DNA from 3 places in the Arthrobacter sp. P1_B4 genome. Region 2 is predicted to be linked to each of the others. Evidence: riboswitches for the same ligand, from Rfam matches in the RefSeq annotation. Region 2 holds a riboswitch; each other region holds the start of a gene.
The links. Region 2 has a riboswitch for S-adenosylmethionine ahead of AC1D1W_RS07485 (methionine ABC transporter ATP-binding protein). Riboswitches for the same ligand answer to the same signal wherever they lie in the genome.

Region 1 (4,334 bases), on a different contig from region 2:
GCGGACCAAACGGGTGATGCCGCTGGTGATCGCCCACGCCATCCTGGACACTGTGGCGTTCGTGGGGTTCAGCCTGTTCGGCAGGGCCGTGGGCCTGGGCTGATGGCGTTGCCCGTACAGCCGGCGCCATCGGCAGGCCTTAAATGATCTCGGCCGCCGTCTCCTAGGTGACAACGTTGGCACCTAAGAGATGGCGGCCGAAGCGTGGGGCAGGTGGAGCGTTAGATCGTGACCGCTCCGGAGGCGGTCTCGAAGGTGACAGAGAGGATGCCGGGAGTCCCGTGCGGCGCGATCCAGTTCACGGCGACGTCTTCCAGCGGCTTTTCAACCGGTTCGCCCAGCCACTCCGTGACGCGCGCGGCCGAACCGGCAATGGTCAGTGCGGACATCTTGACATCGCTCGCGTAGGCGTTGGACGGGTGCAACTCCGGGTCGCCCTCCCACTTGAGCATGTACGGCACTTGGGGGTCGGCGATGAGCCCCAGGATGCCGATCTGCTTCCAGATCAGTTCGCGGCCGTCGGGAAACTTCCGGTTGCCGTTGACGGCGGCGCGGCCGAGCCGCTCCTCGAACGGGGCCAGGTCGTCAACCTCGACGCACCAGCCCATCCAGCCGCCGCCGGCCTCGGAGCGTGCCCGGACGGCCTGGCCGAACGGGGCCTTGTCGGAGGCCGGGTGGTTCAGGACCTCCACGACTTCCAGGTACTTGTGTCCCGCGAGCGGGATAATCATGTTGCGTGTCCCGAAACGGGGGTGCACTCCACCCTTCACGGCTTCAACGCCGAGGGCAGACGCAATACGTTCAGTGGTGGCTGCCAAGCCATCGTGTTCACAGGCGTAAGAAACGTGATCCATGCGCATGCCATCATCTTGGCACTTTGTGATGGACCTCTCAGCTTAGGCTCCCCTAACCGTCATGGGACGTCCCGGGGCGCCGAACGCGGCGCCCCGGATGCTCCGTCACGGCAGCCCTCTTCATCTTCGTCACAAAGCTATCCAGGGCTCCGCCGCCATTCCTACACTGAAGCCAGGTCATGAGTGCCAGCGCACAGCCCCGGCTTGCTGGCCGGCAACCCTCGTATCGCGGTGGGGTGCCCCGGGTGAAGACCTGGCCGTCCGGCGCCCGCTGGAGGGCAAGCGCGGCGCCTGTTCCGGTTCGGGCCGAAAGCCCCGGCCGGTGCTGTGCCCAGTGACTCGAGGAGCACCAATGTCCAATGCCTGGTCCTTTGAAACCCGCCAGATCCACGCCGGCCAGGAGCCGGACAGCGCCACCGGCGCGCGTTCCCTGCCCATCTACCAGACGACGTCGTTCGTGTTCCCCAGCGCCGAAAGCGCCGCGAACCGCTTCGCGCTCGCCGAGCTCGCGCCCATCTACACCCGGATCGGCAACCCGACCCAGGACGCCGTCGAACAGCGCGTCGCCAGCCTGGAAGGAGGCCTCGCGGCGCTGCTGCTCAGCTCCGGCCAGGCCGCCGAGACGTTCGCGATCCTCAACATCGCCGAGGCCGGGGACCATGTGGTGGCCAGCCCCAGCCTCTACGGCGGAACCTACAACCTGCTCGCGCACACGCTGAAGAAGTTCGGCATCTCCGTGACCTTCGTGGCGGACCCGGACAACCTGGACCAGTGGCGGGACGCCGTCCAGCCCAACACCAAGCTGTTTTTCGGCGAAGTGGTCTCCAACCCCCGCCAGGACGTCCTGGACATCGAGGGCGTCTCCCGCGTGGCGCACGAGGCCGGCGTGCCGCTGGTGGTCGACAACACGCTCTCCACCCCCTACCTGATCCGGCCGATCGAGTGGGGCGCGGACATCGTGGTCCATTCGGCGACCAAGTACCTCGGCGGGCACGGCGCCGCAATCGCCGGCGTGATCGTGGACTCCGGCAACTTCGACTTCGGGAAGGACCCGGAGCGGTTCCCCGGCTTCAACACCCCGGACCCGACCTACAACGGCCTGGTCTACGCCCGCGACCTCGGAGCCGAGGGCGCGCTGGGCGCGAACCTCTCCTACATCCTCAAGGCCCGGGTCCAGCTCCTGCGCGACCTCGGCTCCGCGGTGTCCCCGTTCAACGCCTTCCTCATCGCCCAGGGCATCGAAACGCTGAGCCTGCGCGTCGAGCGCCACGTGGCCAACGCCACGAAGGTGGCGCAATGGCTGGAGGGGCGGGACGACGTCGAATCGGTCGCCTACGCCGGGCTGCCGTCCAGCCCCTGGTACGAGCGCGGCCGCAAGTACGGGCCCAAGGGGACCGGCGCCGTCGTGGCGTTCAACATCGCCGGGGGAGCGGAGGCCGGCAAGCGGTTCGTCGATGCCCTCGAACTGCACTCGCACGTCGCGAACATCGGCGATGTCCGGTCGCTGGTGATCCATCCGGCGTCGACCACCCACAGCCAGCTCTCGCCCGAACAGCAGGTGATCGCCGGGGTGAATCCCGGGCTGGTGCGGCTTTCGGTGGGACTGGAGCATATTGACGACATCCTGGCGGACCTCGACGCCGGATTCCGCGCGGCCAAGACCGCCTAGACGGAAGCCCACGCGGAATTTCCCCACCTTGCTGGCATGACGCCGGGAATCGCCGGCACTTCGGCGCGACCCGCCGGTCACGGCTGTCAAAGGTGGGGAAACTGCGGTGCTGACGGGTCCGGCTGTCACATGGAAGTCATAATCTTCGTGATTTCCGCACCCTGTTTCGTAGACTCGTACCAGGTCATGAGTGCCAGCGACAGCCCCGGCTTGCTGGCCGGCAACCCTCCTTTTGCGGCGGGGTGCCCCGGGTGAAGACCTGGCCTGCCGGTCAGCTGACGGCGGGCAAGCGCGAAGATAGGTCCTCACATGACGATTGCCGTCACCCGCACGGGTGTTCCCGAAACCAAACCATCCCGTACCCCTGACGGGACCGTCCAGTTCGTCAGGATCGGTGATCTGCAGCTCGAATCCGGGACTCCGTTGCCGGATGTGGTGCTCGCCTACGAGACGTGGGGGACCCTGAACGCGGACGCCTCCAACGCAGTGCTCATTGAACACGCCCTGACCGGCGACACACACGTGACCCGCGGCGAGAGCGGGGAGCCCGGCTGGTGGGAACAGCTCGCCGGACCCGGGGCTCCCGTGGACACGGACAAGTACTTCGTCGTTTCGATCAACATCCTGGGCGGCTGCTACGGATCCACCGGACCTTCCACCCCGGCCCCCGACGGGCGCCCCTGGGGATCGCGGTTCCCGCTGGTCACCCTGCGGGACACCGCCGCCGCCGAGGCGCGGCTGGCCGATGCCCTGGGCATCGGCAGCTGGTACGCGGTGCTGGGCGGCTCGCTCGGCGGCGCGCGGGCCCTTGAATGGGCCGTCACGTTTCCCGGCCGGGTCCGGCGCTGCGCCGTGATTTCCGTCGGCGCCAGCAGCACTGCCGAACAGATTGCCTTCGCGCAGGCACAGACGCTGGCCATCCGCCAGGACCCCCACTTCAGGGGCGGGGACTACTACGGCGGCCCGGAACCCGAGTCGGGGCTCGCCCTCGCCCGCCGCATCGCGCACATCACCTACCGCTCAGCGGCCGAACTGGACGGCCGGTTTGGCCGCAACGCCCAAGAGTCCGAGACGCCCCTGGAAGCCGGATCGCTGGCCGGACGCGGGCGCTATCAGGTGGAAAGCTACCTGGACCACCAGGGCAGCAAACTGGCCCGGCGTTTCGACGCGAACAGCTACATCGCGATCACCGAAGCCCTCATGAGCCACGATGTCTGCCGGGGGCGCGGAGGTCTCGGGGAGGCACTGGCCCCGGCCACCGCAGAATTCCTGGTGGCGGCCGTGGACTCGGACCGCCTGTATTTCCCGGCCCAGTCCCGTCAACTGGCAGAGGCCCTGCCGGGCGGCCCGGAACTGCATATCATTCAAGCGCCAATCGGCCACGACGGCTTCCTGACCGAAATCGGCCAGCTCAGCGGGCAGCTCCGGGAGACCTTCTTCAGCCACTAGGCCGGCCCGCTTGTGCATTTTTGCAGATGCGCTCTGCACTAATGGCCGTTGAGGCTGAGGGCCGGAGCGTCCATACTCATGGGGAATGACGCCCTGTGCCCTAAATCACAAGCGTCCTCAGTCCAATGGTCCACAGGGTGTCGATGGAGACGCCGAAGGAGTCACGATGAGTACGGAAAACKCCGCAAGGCGCGCTGAAGAAACCGACGTCAAAACGTCCGGCCTGAAGAAGGTGGTGGCGGCCTCCATGGCCGGCACCGTGGTTGAGTGGTACGAGTTTTTCCTCTACGCCTCCGCCGCCACCCTTGTGTTCGGCAAGCTGTTCTTCCCGAACACCGGTTCGGAACTGGATGGCATCCTCG
Region 2 (4,334 bases):
AGTCGTAGCGTTCGTCATGCCTGGTCAGCTCGGTGGCGTTGAAGTTCCGGTGCGCGTTTTCCAGCACGCTGGTGACGATGTTCCAGGCCACCCGGCCGTCGCTGATGTGATCCAGGGTGGACATCTGCCGGGCGAACTGGAACGGGTGGCTCTGAATCACCGACGACGTCGCGGCCAGTCCGATCTCCCGCGTTCCGGTCGCGAGCGCGGAGAGCAGGATAAGGGGGTCGTTGGACGGCACCTGCAGGCCCTTTTTCAGCAGCGATGCCCACCCGCCGTCGTAGTCGCCGTAGAGACCGACGACGTCGGCGAAGAAGATCGCGTCAAACTTGGCGTCTTCGAGCTGGCGGGCCAGGTCGATCCAGAGCTGGAGTTCGTTGAACCGGTGCTGCTGGGCTTCCGGGCGCCGCCACTGGCCGCCCATGATGTGGCTGGACGTGTTCATCACGAAGGCGCTGATCAGCAGGCGGGGGCGGGGTCCGTCGAAACGGGTACTGGGTGTTGAAGTCATGGGGTGCTTTCCGCTGTGGGAGGTGGGACGATGGTGCTGCCGGCGCTCAGAGGCGCTTGTCCAGGCGCCGGGCAACATAGGATCCGCCCAGCTGAACGATGGTGACCAGCAGGATCATCAGGACTATGGCGGTGATCATGAGCGGTGTCTCGTAGCGGTAATAGCCGTACCGGATGGCGAAGTCGCCGATTCCGCCGCCGCCCACCAGGCCGGCCATCGCCGAGTAGGAGATGAAGCTGACGGTCATGATGGTGATGGAGCTGACGAGTCCGGGCTTCGCCTCCACAATCAGGACGTCCCGGACGATCTGGGACCGGCTGGCGCCCATGGACCGTGCCGCTTCGACCACTCCGCCGCCGAGCTGGCTCAGGTTCTGTTCCACGAAGCGGGCGAAATACGGAATGGCGTTGAGGGTCAGCGGGACAATGACGGCGGCCGTGCCGATGGTCGTGCCGACAATGAACCTAGTCACGGGAATGATTGCGATCAGCAGGATCAGGAACGGGAACGAGCGGAGCAGGTTGACCAGCCCGTCCAGGACCCGGTGCAGCTTTGGCCTGTGCTTGAGCCCGTTGGGACCGATGGTGTAGAGCAGGACACCCAGCGGTGTCCCGAGCAGCACCGCCAGCGGGATGGCCACCAGCAGCATGGTGAGGGTCTGCCCCATGGCGACGCCGATTTCGGGCAGGACTTCCAGGATGCGGTCAAACATTGATCAGGCCCTCCGACGCGGCTGTGGTGTGGGCGCCCCTCCCGGAGCGGTCCAGCTGGATCTCATCGGAGACCAGGTAGCGGCCGATCGACGTCGCCGGGTGGAAGCCGGGGCGTTGGAGTTCGGCGAGGTCGAACTGCTCCACGACCCGGCCTTCTTCCATGACCGCGACGTTGTCCGCGATGGCCTTGATGACATTCATCTCGTGGGTGACCACCACGATTGTGATGCCGAATTCGGCGTTGACGTCGGCCAGGTACTGCAGGACCGATGACGTCGTCCGGGGATCCACGGCCGACGTCGGCTCGTCGCAGAGCAGCACTTTGGGCCCGGTGGCGAGGGCGCGGGCGATCGCCACCCGCTGTTTCTGGCCCCCGGAGAGTTTGGCCGGATACGTTCCCGCTTTGTCGGCGAGGTCCACGATTTCCAGGGTTTCGGCGGCCCGCCGCCGGCGTTCCGCCTTCCCCACGCCGGCGAACTTCAGGGACAGCTCCACATTTTCCTGGGCTGTGAGGTTGTTGAGGAGATTGAAGTGCTGGAAAATCATGCCGATGTCGTGCCGCTTGGTCCGCAGCTCGGCGTCGGACAGGGTCACCAGGTCCACGCCGTCCACCAGGACGCGGCCCGACGTCGGGCGCTCGAGGAGGTTGATGTTGCGCAGCAGCGTGGATTTGCCGGCGCCGGAGAACCCGATGATGCCCTGGATGGTGCCCCGCCTGATGTGCAGGCTGACGTCATCGACGGCCGTGAAAGGTCCCGCGGCCGAGGCGAATGACGTGCTGACGTTCTGGATCTCGATCACAGGCCCCCACCTGCTCGGGGCCGCGGCGCTGCCGCTGTCTGCGTGTTCATGATTTCCTCCGGGCTCGCCCGAGGAAAGCCCTGGGTCCTGGCTTCCGGGCAGCGCTGAGCGAAGCCGGGGAGCCTCAGAACACAGTGGTTCTCCATCGGTCCTGGCGGTAGCACCGTCCTCAAAGGAGGGGGTTGCTGCGGCGTCACGGAGCCAGATCTCTCAGCCGCTCGGGATGGTTACGAGTCCATCTCACACGGCATGAGGCCGGATACGGAAAAAGCCGGTCACATTTTGTAACCGACTCTTCCCGATCTGTTGATCGTCATTCCCGGGCCGTCAGATGCCCACGCGCCAGCCTTCGCGGGCGGGGCACGCGTTCACGACGACGTCCAGCCCGGCGGCCTTCGCGCGGTCCGTCGCGGCGTCATCGAAGACGCCCAGCTGCAGCCAGACGGCCTTGGCACCTACCGCGATGGCCTCGTCTATGACTGCGCCCACCCTGTGGGAGTTGACGAAGCAGTCCACGACGTCGATCGGGTGCTTCTCCGCCGGGATGTCAGTCAGGGAACGGTACCCCTTCTCGCCGTGGACGTCGTCGCCGGGCAGGTTGACCGGGATGATTTCCATGCCCATCCGGTCCCGGACATAGAGGGAGACCTCATACGCCGAGCGCCATTCGTTGGTGGTGAGGCCGACCACCGCCCACGTGCCTTTGGTTCGCATGAGGCGGTCAATGACTGCCGGATCGTTAACATGGGCCATGCATCAACCATACTCCTGCGACCTTTCCGGACAATTGTCGAATAAATGAATGATTTGGGCCGGACGCATGCCGGGTGAACGAATATTACGGCGCTCCCGCACGCCGATTTTGCGGAATCGTGCATCTGAAGTTCTAGTAGGTAGTGACCATCCCGAGCGGCCGAGAGACCTGGATCGATGACGCCGCAGCAACCCCCCGGTGACGTGAGACGACCATTCCCACGCAACCGCTCCGCCCTCCTTCGGTGATATTCGAGGGCGCCGGAGCAACCAAGGGGTGCTACTGCCAGGACCGATGGAGTGCAGCAATGACCCCTGAGAATTCTTCCGCTCTGCCCACCTTTGCCCGGACTGCGTCCGAGGCATTCCCACAAACCACTTCGGACGCGACGGCGAACGAAGCAGGGCTGCGTGACGCGCCCGGCTCCTCTCGCGGCTCTTCGGGATGGTCCCTGAACGAGCCCACGGACGGCGCAGTGCACGGCGTCCCCGCCGACGGGCCGGCGCGTCACCGCAGCACCACCTCCGGAGACCACCCTCCCCGGCACGGCGCCGCCGCGACCGCGGGTACTGTCCAGGCAGAGACGGTTGCGTTCTGGGAAACCCAGGCTCTCCGCCTCGACTGGGCGGACCTGCCTGGCGGCGCAACGGAGCAAACCAAGCCCTGGCACACCGCGCACCGCCGGGTCCCTGCCGACGTCGTGGCCGGCACCGGACCGCAGATCACCTGGTTCGAAGGGGGCAGGCTCAATGTCGCCTACAACTGCGTCGACCGCCACGTAGCGGCGGGGCGTGGAGACAAGGTGGCCCTGCACTTTGAGGGCGAGCCCGGCGACCGCCGCGCCGTCACCTACGCCGAACTCCAGCGCGAGGTTTCCAAAGCCGCCAATGCCCTCCTGGATCTCGGTATCACCAAGGGCGACCGGGTGGTCATCTACCTCCCCGTCATCCCCGAAACCGTGATCATCACCCTCGCAGTGGCCCGGATCGGCGCGATCCATTCCTTGGTCTTCGGCGGGTTCTCCGCCGAGGCCCTGAAGTTCCGGGTGGAGGACACCGGCGCCAAGCTCCTGGTCACCACCGACGGCCAGTTCCGCCGCGGCACCGCCGTGCCGGTCAAGGACAACGCGGACGCCGCCGTCGCCGGCGACAACGCCATCGAACACGTCCTGGTGGTCAACCGGACCACTCCCGCGGACGAGCTGGACACCGTCCCGATGACCGCCGGCCGCGACGTGTGGTGGCACGACGCCGTCGGGCGGGCCTCCGAAACTCACGAAGCCGAGGCGTTCGACGCCGAGACGCCGCTGTTCATCATGTACACCTCCGGCACCACCGGCAAGCCCAAGGGCCTGGTCCACACCTCCGGCGGGTACCTCACACAGGCGTCATGGAGCTTCGAGCACCTGTTCAGCAACCCCGACCCTGCGCTGCGGGAGAAGGACGTGCACTGGTGCACGGCCGACCTCGCCTGGGTCACCGCGCACACCTACGAGCTCTACGGCCCGCTCTCCAACGGCGCCACGCAGGTCATCTTCGAGGGCACGCCCAACACC
Region 3 (4,334 bases), on a different contig from region 2:
AGGGCACCCGGCCCCGCACCAAGGACCGGCCCAGCTACGACGACGCCGTCACCGGACGCATCATCACCGTTGACCGCGGCCGCTACACCGCCGTCGTCGGCGAAGGGACCGCGGACGAACGCAAGATCATCGCGGCCCGTGCCCGGGAGCTGCGCCGCAACCCGGTGGTTGCCGGCGATTTCGTCTCCCTCGTCGGGGACGTCACCGGCGAGCCCGACACCCTGGCGCGGCTGGTCAAGATCCAGGACCGCAAGACGCTGCTGCGCCGCAGCGCCGACGACACGGACCCGATCGAACGTGCCGTCGTGGCCAACGCCGACCAGCTGGTGGTGGTGGTCGCCGCCGCCAACCCCGAGCCGCGGACCGGTTTCATCGACCGCGCACTGGTCGCCGCGTACGACGCCGGCATCGAACCGCTGCTGCTCGTCACCAAGGCCGACGTCAAGGATCCCGCCGAGCTGCTGTCCAACTACCAGCACCTCGACTTCCCCGTCATCATCTCCAAGACCGCCGACTCCGCCGCTTCCGGCATCGACGCCCGCTCCGACGACGGGCTCTCCGCCCGGCTCGACAAGGACGCGGTATCCCAGCTGCGCGACTACCTCGACGGCAAGGTCACCGTGATGCTGGGCCACTCCGGCGTCGGCAAGTCAACCATGGTCAACGCCCTGACCGGGGCCGAGCGGGCCACGGGAGGCGTGAACGCGGTCACCGGCCGCGGCCGCCACACGTCCTCGTCGGCACTGGCGCTCAAAGTCAACGATGCCCCGGCCGGGAGCTGGATCATCGACACCCCCGGCATCCGGTCCTTCGGCCTGGCCCACGTGGACCCGGACCGGATCCTGCGTTCCTTCCCGGACCTGGAACCGGGCACCGATGATTGCGAACGCGGCTGCAAGCATGACTCCACCGCCGTCAACTGCGGGGTCGACAAGTGGGTTGCGGCCGGGCACGCGGGGCCCTCGGGACCGGCCAGGCTCGCGTCCCTGCGCCGGCTGCTGGGCACTGACCCGCGGATGGAAGCGCAGGAAACCAAGGAACTGGGCACCGTCTCCTAGCCGGACCGGCAACGGGGCGGCGGCGCCGAGCCGCGGCCTCCCGCCCGGCAGCCCGGTTTGACGGTAGTTTGGAACCATGAGCCAACCCGCTTCGAGCTACAACGATGACCTGCGCCTTGCCCATGTACTGGCAGATTCGGTCGATTCCCAGACCATGAGCCGCTTCAAGGCGCTCGACCTTCGGATCGAGACGAAGCCCGACCTCACACCCGTCACCGATGCCGACAAGTCCGCGGAAGAGGCCATCCGCGGCCAGCTCTCCCGGTCACGTCCGCGTGACGCGGTCCTGGGCGAAGAGTTCGGCAGCTCGGGCCACGGTTCCCGCCGGTGGATCATCGACCCGATCGACGGCACGAAGAACTTTGTCCGCGGCGTCCCGGTCTGGGCCACCCTGATCGCCCTCGTCGATGAGGGCGAGCCGGTGGTCGGCGTCGTCAGCGCGCCGGCACTGGGCAAGCGCTGGTGGGCCGCCAAGGGTGCAGGCGCCTACACCGGCCGCTCGCTCGCCGCCGCCACACGGTTGAAGGTATCCAACGTCTCCAATCTCGAGGACGCGTCGCTGTCCTACTCCAGCCTTGGCGGCTGGAAGGAACGCGGGAACCTGGATGAGTTCCTGGGCCTGACCGAGGAAGTGTGGCGGACCCGCGCCTACGGTGACTTCTGGTCGTACTGCCTCGTGGCCGAGGGCGCCGTGGACATCGCCTGCGAACCCGAGCTGAATCTCTACGACATGGCCGCCCTGGTGCCGATCGTGACCGAGGCCGGCGGCCGCTTCACCTCGCTCGAAGGCGAGGACGGCCCCTTCGGGGGCAACGCCCTGGCCACCAATTCGATCCTGCACTCGGAAGTGCTCAAGCGGCTCAACCCCGGACTCGACGACCTCTTCCAGGCCCACCCGAACAACTGATCCGCGCCCGTAATAATCCGCTTCACAATCGGCGGCCGCCTTTTCCCCGGCTGCGCCAATGTCCTACGCTCGATGCAGGTCACGAGTGCCAGCGCTAAACCCCGGTTTGCTGGCCGGCAACCCTCCAGTCGCGGTGGGGTGCCCCGGGTGACGACCTGGCCGGTCCGGAACGGACCCGGCAAGCGCGGATTCCCACGGTGTGGGGTCCTGTTCGAGTGAGGTCCCATGACAACTGCCATTTTCCCCGTTGCCCCTGAATTCCATGCACGGCTTGCCCTCGCGGCCCGCCCGCTGGCAGCCGTCACCGGGGCCGAAATCCAGGCCCCGCTGATCACCGGCGGCCACGCGCGCTACGCCAACCTCGACTACGGCGCCTCCGCCCCGGCCCTGTCCGTGGTCTCGGCATACCTGAACGAAATCCTGCCGTACTACGCAAGCGTGCACCGCGGGGCCGGCTACGCATCGCAGATCAGCACCTCCGTCTACGAGAACGCCCGGGACATCGTGCGGGACTTCGTGGGCGGCCGGCCCGGCGATTCCGTGATCTTCACGCGCAACACCACCGATTCCCTGAACCTGCTGGCCGGCTGCCTGCCGCTGCGCGACGGGCGGCCCGCGGGCGAGGTCCTCTACCTCGACATCGAACACCACGCCAACCTCCTGCCCTGGCAGAATGTCCCGCACCGCAGCGTCGTGGCCGCCGCCACCCTCGCGGCCACCGTGGACCGCCTGCGCGACGAACTCGCCCGCGGCGGCGTCAGCCTGCTGGCCGTCACCGGCGCCTCCAACGTCACCGGGGAGATCCTCCCCATCCGGACCCTGGCCGCACTGGCGCACGAATACGGCGCCAGGATCGTTGTCGACGCCGCGCAGCTCGCCCCGCACCGGCGGATCAATATCGCCGCGGACGACGTCGATTACCTCGCCTTCTCGGGGCACAAGCTGTACGCCCCGTTCGGCGCCGGCGTGCTGGTGGGACGGACGGACTGGCTCGACGCCGGCACCCCGCACCTGGCCGGCGGCGGCGCGGTCCGCGATGCCCGGCTCGACTCCGTCAGCTGGACCACAGGACCCGCCCGGCACGAGGGCGGCTCGCCGAACGTCCTCGGTGCGGCGGCCCTCGCCCGCGCCACCCAGGTCATTGCAGCCCTGGACCCGGAGCAGTGGCAGGCCCACGAGGACGCCATCCGGTCCTTCCTCGTCGAGGGCCTCCAGGGCATCGAAGGGGTAACCGTGCACCGGATCTTTGCCGATTCTGCTTCCGATTCTTCCTCCGCTTCTTCCACTGGAGGCGATCAGCCGGACACCGGCACGATCGGCGTCGTGAACTTTTCCGTGGCAGGCTACGACGCCGGACTGGTGGCCGCCTACCTGTCGGCCGAACACGGCATTGGCCTGCGCGACGGCCGCTTCTGCGCCCACCCGCTGCTCAAGCGGCTCGGCCTGCCCGCCGGCTCCCTGCGGGCCAGCTTCGGCCTCGGCTCACGACTGGAGGACGCCGAACGCCTGCTGGCCGGCCTGCAGCAGCTGCGGCAAAACGGACTCGGCTGGGATTACGTGGTGGACGCCGGGCGCTGGGTGCCGGCCAACGATACCCGCAGCTACCCCCACTGGGCGCCGAACACCCCGGGCACGGCCGGCGCTGCGCCCTGCACCCTCGACTAGCGCAGGACCGGGGCCCGGCGCGGGTGCGGTAAATTCGAAAGGTATCTGTAACAAGCAGGACCTTCCCGAAGGAGATCGCACGTGGCAAGCGCCGGACCCAGGCTCCACAGCGGACCGAAGCTGCACAGCGAGCGGCGCCAGGAACTCGGACAAAGCTTCCAGGACGGCGGCGAGCACTATGAACGCGTCCGCCCCGGCTATCCGCAGGAGTCGGCCGACTGGCTGGTCCGGGCGGGAGCCAGGGACGCCGCGGACATTGGCGCGGGCACCGGGAAGTTCACTTCCCTTTTGGCAGAACGCGGACTGGCCACGGTGGCCGTGGACCCCTCTGCCGACATGCTTGAGCAGTTGCGCCGGACCCTGCCGGACGTCACCGCCATCGAGGGCAGCGCCGAGGACACCGGTCTCGAGCCGGAGTCCTTTGACCTGGTCACGGTTGCCCAGGCGTGGCACTGGTGCGACCCAGGCCTGGCCTGCGCCGAGATTGCCCGGATCCTGCGGCCGCACGGCGTGCTGGGCCTGATCTGGAACCAGCTGGACACCAGCGTGCCCTGGGTGCACCGGCTCTCCCGGATCATGCACGCCGGGGACGTCCACAAGCCACACTTCCGTCCGGCCGTGGGCCCCGAGTTCACCGGACTGGAGAGCCACCTGACGCGCTGGGAGGATTCCGTCACGGCGGAGGACATCCAGGAGCTGGCCAA

Region 1: it holds a riboswitch for S-adenosylmethionine, as region 2 does, so the genes downstream of both, metX (homoserine O-acetyltransferase MetX) here and AC1D1W_RS07485 (methionine ABC transporter ATP-binding protein) in region 2, are expected to answer to the same signal.
Region 3: it holds a riboswitch for S-adenosylmethionine, as region 2 does, so the genes downstream of both, AC1D1W_RS07255 (aminotransferase class V-fold PLP-dependent enzyme) here and AC1D1W_RS07485 (methionine ABC transporter ATP-binding protein) in region 2, are expected to answer to the same signal.

The regions. Positions count from the first base shown of each region.
Region 1 is NZ_JBFTZW010000005.1:37,604-41,937, forward strand. Features, by position in the region: gene AC1D1W_RS03970 (CPBP family intramembrane glutamic endopeptidase) at 1-103, shown strand, start outside; gene AC1D1W_RS03975 (VOC family protein) at 222-860, opposite strand; SAM riboswitch class IV at 1,030-1,145, shown strand; gene AC1D1W_RS03980 (bifunctional o-acetylhomoserine/o-acetylserine sulfhydrylase) at 1,207-2,523, shown strand; SAM riboswitch class IV at 2,706-2,821, shown strand; gene metX (homoserine O-acetyltransferase MetX) at 2,833-3,972, shown strand; gene AC1D1W_RS03990 (MFS transporter) at 4,139-4,334, shown strand, end outside.
Region 2 is NZ_JBFTZW010000012.1:5,759-10,092, forward strand. Features, by position in the region: gene AC1D1W_RS07475 (LLM class flavin-dependent oxidoreductase) at 1-511, opposite strand, end outside; gene AC1D1W_RS07480 (methionine ABC transporter permease) at 558-1,223, opposite strand; gene AC1D1W_RS07485 (methionine ABC transporter ATP-binding protein) at 1,216-2,025, opposite strand; SAM riboswitch class I at 2,165-2,255, opposite strand; gene AC1D1W_RS07490 (CoA-binding protein) at 2,353-2,778, opposite strand; gene acs (acetate--CoA ligase) at 3,087-4,334, shown strand, end outside.
Region 3 is NZ_JBFTZW010000011.1:50,970-55,303, forward strand. Features, by position in the region: gene rsgA (ribosome small subunit-dependent GTPase A) at 1-1,058, shown strand, start outside; gene hisN (histidinol-phosphatase) at 1,135-1,965, shown strand; SAM riboswitch class IV at 2,043-2,156, shown strand; gene AC1D1W_RS07255 (aminotransferase class V-fold PLP-dependent enzyme) at 2,191-3,630, shown strand; gene AC1D1W_RS07260 (class I SAM-dependent methyltransferase) at 3,712-4,334, shown strand, end outside.